2 linked regions of the Puniceicoccus vermicola genome follow. The protein of the gene in region 2 interacts with the protein of the main gene of each other region in a pairwise test. Links are inferred from orthologs where the notes say so. Each region holds a gene or a part of one and is shown on either strand. Other genes may lie near its edges. The genes, in order: H5P30_RS17415 and recJ.

Region 1 (3,470 bases), on a different replicon or contig from region 2:
CTGGTTATCGGCAGACTTTGTATGGGGCTGGCGATGGTGAGAAAGAGGGGAAAGCGTCTATTTCTCACGAAGATGCGGTTCGGGTTTTGCGGGAGGAGAAGGGGAAGTTGCCCCTTTCTGTGGTGTTGCGGTGCCGGGTGCGTTATTTTTCGGACGGGATGGTGCTGGGATCAGAGGATTTTGTGCGGGAGTTCCTGAAGGATGAGCCGGATGGGAAGCGGGCGCGAAGACCTCATCCGCTGCGGGGAAGTGACTGGCAGGGGCTATCGGTCGGCACTGGACTTCGGAAAAGTATATTTGGGTAGGCAGAAAGATTTCATTTCCCGGTTTTTGGGGAAATGTTTACCTTTCTGGCCGATTTCTAGGGCTCTTTAAGAGCTCTTCGCCTGCTTCTTGGTCGCTTTTTTGGCGGCTTTCTTGGCCGGGCGGGGCGGGAACTCGAAACCGAGTTTGCCTTTTTCTTTCAGGACCAAAAATGCGTCGAATTTCCGTTTGGTTCGATTGGACCGGAATCCTTCGACCAAATCGGTCTTTCCATCGGTAAGAAGCTTTTGGAAAACCGGGCGTTCGATCGTTTTACCGAGGATATTGCGTCCAAATTGGAAATCACAATTATCCCGGTCTTTTGCACGTTCTGCGCAAATATAGGCGTTGGGTGCCTCGTGAACCGGGGCGCCGCAGATCGGACATTCGCCGACGACCTCGGCGTTGCTGATGTCCACTTCGCCAGCTTCTCCGTCTCCGGAATCCCCGAAATCGAGTTCGACGCGCCAGGAGCCGTTGTCTTTCTGGACCAGCTTCAAGATCGCGGAAAAGGCCTTGCCCATTTTCGAGCGGAAACCGTCGAGAGGGCCGATTTGCTTCTTCTCCAAAAGTTCTGCGACTTCCTCCTCAGTGATCGCCCGGTTTCCGATGACCTTGTTGACCTGTAGGGCCGGAATCTTCCGGTTGTTGACCGAGACGGTGTCGGTGGAAACGTAGGCTTTGAAGGTCTCTTGAAGATTTTCGTCGTTGGTGATCGACTTGAGCGACGATTCGATCGGAGGCGGAGGGTTCTTGAGGGCATCCGTGATCTGACGGGTGATATCCTCGATCCCTTTCATGAACTCCTTGCGATCGAGATGACCTTCTTCGACCTGCTTCAGGCGGTATTCCCATTCGCCGGTGAGGGCGGGGCTGGTCAGGTGCTCGATGTCGAAAGTTCGGAGAAAATCGATGAGTGCTTCGCCCTTGGGAGACGGGAGGAGCTCCTTGCCGTCCTTCTCCAAGTATTTTTGGTGGACTAGGTTGTCGAGGATTCCAGCACGCGTGGCCGGCGTTCCCAAACCGCGTTCACGCATCGCTTCGGCGAGATCGTCGTCTTCGACCTGTTTTCCGGCGTTTTCCATGGCCGAAAGAAGGGTCGCTTCCGAATAGCGGGGCGGCGGACGGGTTTGATCTTCTTTGACCTCCACTGAATCGACTCCGGCAGGAACGGGTTGCTCCTGATCCTTCGGCAAGGCTGGAATGGTGTCTGCAGCTCCGGTGCTCTTTCCGTAAACGGCGAGCCAGCCTGGTTCTGCGAGGACCTTTCCGTCGGTGCGGAAGGTATGTCCAGCGACCACGGATTCCCGAGTGGTAACGTCGTACTCGGCGGGAGGGTGGAAGACGGCTAAAAACCGGCGGACGACCATGTCGTAAATTTTCTGCTCGGCGTCGTTGAGTGAACGGGGCTTCTGGTCGGTGGGAATGATCGCAAAGTGATCGCTGATCTTCTTGTTGTTGAAGACGCGTTTGTCCTTCGGATCGATCCGGTTCTCAGAGAGAATATAGTCAACGTGCGGTTTGTAGGTGTCCGGCAGTTGGGCCATCGCATCGCGGCAAGAACTTCCATAGTCCTCGGGGAGGGCACGGGAGTCCGTTCGCGGATAGGTCAACATCTTGTGGCGCTCGTAGAGTGCCTGGGCGATGGAAAGAGTGTTGGCTGCGGAGAATCCGTAGCGATTGTTCGCTTCCCGCTGAAGGGTCGTCAGGTCGTAGAGGCGAGGAGCGGCCTGTTTCGAACGCTTCTTTTTCTCGGTGACCGATGCTTCGCCGCCGTTGCGGACTTCTTCTGCGATGCGCTCGGCGTCGGGTTTTTCCCAGATGCGGGATACCCGGTCGTGCGGATTGGTCTCGTCCTTTTTGAAACCGGGCCGCTGGTAAGTTCCTTTGTAGGTGCCGGTTTCGAGAGAGAAGTCGGCGATGATTTCCCAGTAGGATCGGGGAACAAAGTTCCGAATCTCCTTCTCGCGGTCGCAGACCATGGCGAGGGTGGGAGTCTGGACTCGCCCGACGTTGGCGGCGGTGCCCCCGCGACGGCCGAAGGTGACGGTAGCTCCCCGGGTCGCATTGAGGCCGACGAGCCAATCGGCTTCCTGTCGGCTTCGCGCCGCGTCCTGCAGGTTCTGCATGCTGTCACCCTCTCGCAATTGCTCGAAGGCTCTGCGGATCGCATCGGGAGTCATGGACATCATCCAGAGGCGCTTGATGTCTTTTTTGACCTTCGCCTGATCCAGGATCAGCGTAAAGATCAACTCCCCCTCGCGACCGGCATCACAAGCGTTGATGATGGTGCCGACGTCCGGCCGCTTCATGAGCTTTTTCAGCTCCTGAAGCTTTTTTTTGGTCTTCTCAACGGGTTTGGTGCCGAAGGTCTTCGGAATGATGGGCAGGTTGTCCAAGGTCCACTTACTGTAGGCCTTGTCGATTTCCTGCGGCATCTTCAGCTCGACCAAGTGGCCGAGCGCCGAACTGATGACCCATTCGTCGTTTTCGTAAAAGTCCCCAGTCTTTGGGACGCGTCCGAGGACCTTGGCCAGGTCTCCGGCTACGGAAGGTTTCTCTGCAATTACAAGTTTCTTCATGCCGGAGGAGGGGCCTATCCCTTAGGAAAGGCTGGAAAGAATGGTGTCGAGGTTGTCGAGGAGCTCGCGCATGGTTTCTTCCGTTTCATCCCCCATGTTGGAGATGCGGAAGGTCTTGCCCTTGAGCTTTCCGTAACCGATGTCGATCACCATCTTGAACTCCTCCTTGAGTCGCTTGTTGATGGCGGCGAGATCAAGGTCGCGGGTGTTGCGAACGCAGCTGAGAGATTTGGAAGCGTATTCGGGCTTCGGCAGGAGCTCGAAGCCGTTTTTCTCAACCCATTGGTGAACCATGGCGTTGAGATCGGCATGACGCTGGTAGCGGTTTTCCAGTCCTTCATTCTCGATGTCTTCGATCTTCGAACGAAGAGCGTAGATCAGCGGAATCACTGGAGTGCTCGGAGTCATTCCTTTTTCGTGGTTCTTCAGGAATTCCTCGAAGTCAAAGTAGTAGCCGCGGGTGTCCACTGTCTTGGACCGCTCGATGGCGCGTTCAGAAACGGAGAGAAGGGCGAGGCCGGGGGGCATTGCCAGCGCTTTCTGGGAGCCCGTGAGGAGAACGTCGATGCCGAGCTCATCTTTGTG
Region 2 (3,190 bases):
CGTCAGGTAATCGGGGCAGGCCACTCTCAGGGGAGCCAAAAACTGTGCAGGGGATCCCTTCGCTTTCACAGTAGTCCTTCATTTCAAGTGCGTAGGCAGGACTGTGGACCGCATCCTCGTAATCTGAGCGGGTGTAGAGAACCAAGGGCACTTTCGCGTTCTTCATCATGGCCGAAACCCTCTCCACCGAATGAGGCTGTTGGATGGCTAAGCAGGCCTTCAGTCCGAGGTCTTCGTGGTAGACCAGATATTCCGATACCACGGCTCCGGCGGAAGATCCGGAAACCATTATTTTTCCCATATCCAGATTGAATCGTTCCGAGTGCTCGCGAAGAAATTCAAAGAGGGGAGAGATTTCGGGGAAAATCTGATCAATGTCCTCATAGGCCCTGGGGCCGATGCTGCGACCGTTTCCATGATCTCCAAGAAAAGGGTAGCCGGCGGAGATCACGGCGATGTCCTTTTTCAGCAGATCCATGAATTGATCCCGAAAAGCGATGCCTTCTTTGGAGCCTTTAACAAATCCACCGCCGTGGAAATAGACGATCGCGGCGGTGGGAGCATCACTCTCCGGCATCCAGATATCAAAAAGGCAACGTTCAAAAGCCGGATTGTACCCGATATCCTGCTCCGTCGGTGCTGGTTCCGAATGAAGCAGGGAAGAGAATGTCGCTGCGATAGAGCGAAAGAGAGCCTTGATCGATCGATTGAACATAGAAGGGAAGATTTGAGTTAGGATGGCAACGGTTCAGCCTGACGCCAATCCACGAGCTCACCACGGACGGATTCCCGGCCCCGCCACCAAGAGCGGCTGAGACGAAGAGCCAGATCAATTTCGGATCCAACCGGTGGCATCCGCTCGGCCATCCTCCATCCAATCACTTGAATTCCCGAGGCGCCCGGTAGGTTGAAGCGAATATGGTCGCGCCCCATCAAGCGGGCAGGCTCCTCCAGACGAACCCCGTGGATGGCTACGATCGGCTCGGGGTTTTCCTGTCCGAACGGCCCCAGAGCTTCAATCTCGAGAATTTCGTGTCGGGATATTGCCGAAGGTTCGGTGACGGCATCGATGCGTAGCTTCTTTGGCGGAAGCTTGCCCCCGCACTCGGAGGTTACCGCTGCGGAAAAGGCTTCGGCAAAAGCAGGGAGGTCTTCTTCCTCGATGCTCATCCCCATCGCCGCGGGGTGGCCGCCCCATTTGGGAGGCTTCACGGTGCAGGTCTGCATGACCTCAAGAAGATCGAGTCCAGAAATGCCACGCCCGGACCCTTTGAACCCGGTTCCATCCCAACCGAGGACAATCGCTGGTCGGTGGTACTTCCGGGCCAAGCGACCGGCCACGATTCCTACAACTCCCGGATGCCAGTCCCGATCCCAGACTACGATTCCCATCGGTGGCTCTTCCCCGATCATTTCGATGGCTTTGCCAGAGACACGGCGCTCCATGCTTCGACGGTTGCTGTTCACTGTATCGAGCTTGCGAGCAAGATCGAAGGCCAGGCGATTGTCTTTGGTCATGAGAAGATCCAGGGCCAGGGCACCGGTTTCGATCCGACCCCCGGCGTTGATCCGGGGACCGAGGCGAAATCCAATATCCGAACTGCTCAGCGGATTATTAACGTCCACATCCGAGACCTGGAGGAGGGCTCGCAAACCATGATTGTTCGTTTTGGCCAATTGCTTAAGTCCGTGATGAACAAATACGCGGTTCTCGCCGCGAAGAGGAACGAGGTCAGCCACGGTGCCCATGGCAACGAGATCCAAAAGTTCCTTAAGGTTGACTCGATCCCGGGCTCCACCCACACACTCATCCCATTTGCGTAAAAGAGCATGCACCAGCTTAAAGACCAGACCTACCGTGCAATGGTTTTGAAACTCAGGTTGAAGTTGCTCCGGCAAATGAGGATTAATCATTAAGCAATCCTCGGGCAACTTCGGCTGATCATTCCTTGAATGATGATCGACTACGATGACTTGAGTTCCTTGTTTAGCGATCCACTCCAGTTCGACCTCGGACCGGGTGCCACAGTCGAGAACGAGCAACAAGTCTGGCTGGTAATCGGCAAAGGAGCGCTCCAGTGCAGCGATGCTCAAGCCGTATCCCTCCTCGAGTCGGTCGGGCACAAATGCTTCGACCTCTCCACCGAGATCCCGGATCGCGCACGAGATGAGGGCGGCACTACTGATCCCGTCGACGTCATAATCGGAAAAGACGCCTATGGACTTCTTCTCACGCAGGAATTGTGTCAATCGTGCAGCAGCCTCTTCACAATGAAGTAATGTAAAAGGATCGAGAATGTTTTCCAGTCGGGGAGAGATCCACTCTTCAGCCTGTTCAAGAGTTTTTCCTAAGCGGTGCACTAATATGCGAGCGGCCATCAAGGAGAAACCGGTTTGGCTCTTAATTGATTCAATATCTCTTATTGGAGCATCTCTTATTTCCCAGATGTCGTAAAATTTTGCCATACTTGTTCTTATATCTGTTCCGTGAACGAAAATTTGCCTAATTAATTTAAATAAATATTGATTTACGCCTTGATCTTTATCGGTTTAGGCGCTTGTTATGAAATGCTTCGAACAGATTCCTGTTCGAACTAACGTACCAAAATATGACACAAGACATCAGTAGTGAAATTCGTCGGCTGGAACAGGAAGCCGCTAAACTTGAAAAGCAAAAAGCTGAACTCCTCAAGAAGCAAGAGGAACAAGAAAAGGAGCTCAAAAAGCTCGACAGCTTAGTCGCCGACAGCGGGTTCGACAGCGCTAAACAGCTGATCGAAGCCCTCATGGTCCGCTTCAAGATCGCTCCTTCCCAGCTGAACAAGAAGTCAGCCTCCATTTCTTCCGGTCGTACTCGCACCACCGTGACCGCCGAATTGCGCGATAAGATCAGCGCTGATTTGGCTTCTGGAATGTCGAAGACCGCCATTGGTGAAAAGTACAACGTGAGCTACCTCGTGGTTCGCGGAGTCGAAACCGGCAAGTACAAGGATCTTTAATCCCTTATCGGGAAGACCTTTCCTTCCGGGAAAGGGAGTCTCTTTCGTTAGCGGTGAACCTTCGGGTTCACCGCTATTTTTTTCGGAACTGCGCTTGACTCGGAGGAGCCGGAAGGATTTTTTATTCGGTTTTCCGGAGCCCGGTGGTGTAATGGTAGCACAACTGATTCTGGTTCAGTTTGTCGGGGTTC

The links.
Region 1: the proteins of recJ (region 2) and H5P30_RS17415 interact in binary tests that used the Escherichia coli proteins (3 or more experiments, as listed by UniProt). The link is inferred for Puniceicoccus vermicola from one-to-one orthologs.

What each region holds. Positions count from the first base shown.
Region 1 is NZ_JACHVA010000127.1:123,417-126,886, reverse strand. The notes cover bases 129-3,275. They hold H5P30_RS17415 (DNA topoisomerase III), read right to left. Parts: upstream 2,886-3,275; coding sequence 372-2,885; downstream 129-371. Other genes in these bases: H5P30_RS17410 (pyridoxal-phosphate-dependent aminotransferase family protein), read right to left, coding at 2,907-3,275; H5P30_RS17420 (transposase), read left to right, coding at 129-305. Outside these bases: more of H5P30_RS17420, read left to right, coding at 1-128; more of H5P30_RS17410, read right to left, coding at 3,276-3,470.
Region 2 is NZ_JACHVA010000086.1:61,602-64,791, forward strand. The notes cover bases 57-2,923. They hold recJ (single-stranded-DNA-specific exonuclease RecJ), read right to left. Parts: upstream 2,380-2,923; coding sequence 733-2,379; downstream 57-732. Other genes in these bases: H5P30_RS11305 (alpha/beta hydrolase), read right to left, coding at 57-715; H5P30_RS11315 (hypothetical protein), read left to right, coding at 2,610-2,923. In the rest of the region: more of H5P30_RS11305, read right to left, coding at 1-56; more of H5P30_RS11315, read left to right, coding at 2,924-2,999. UniProt on the Escherichia coli protein: Single-stranded-DNA-specific exonuclease.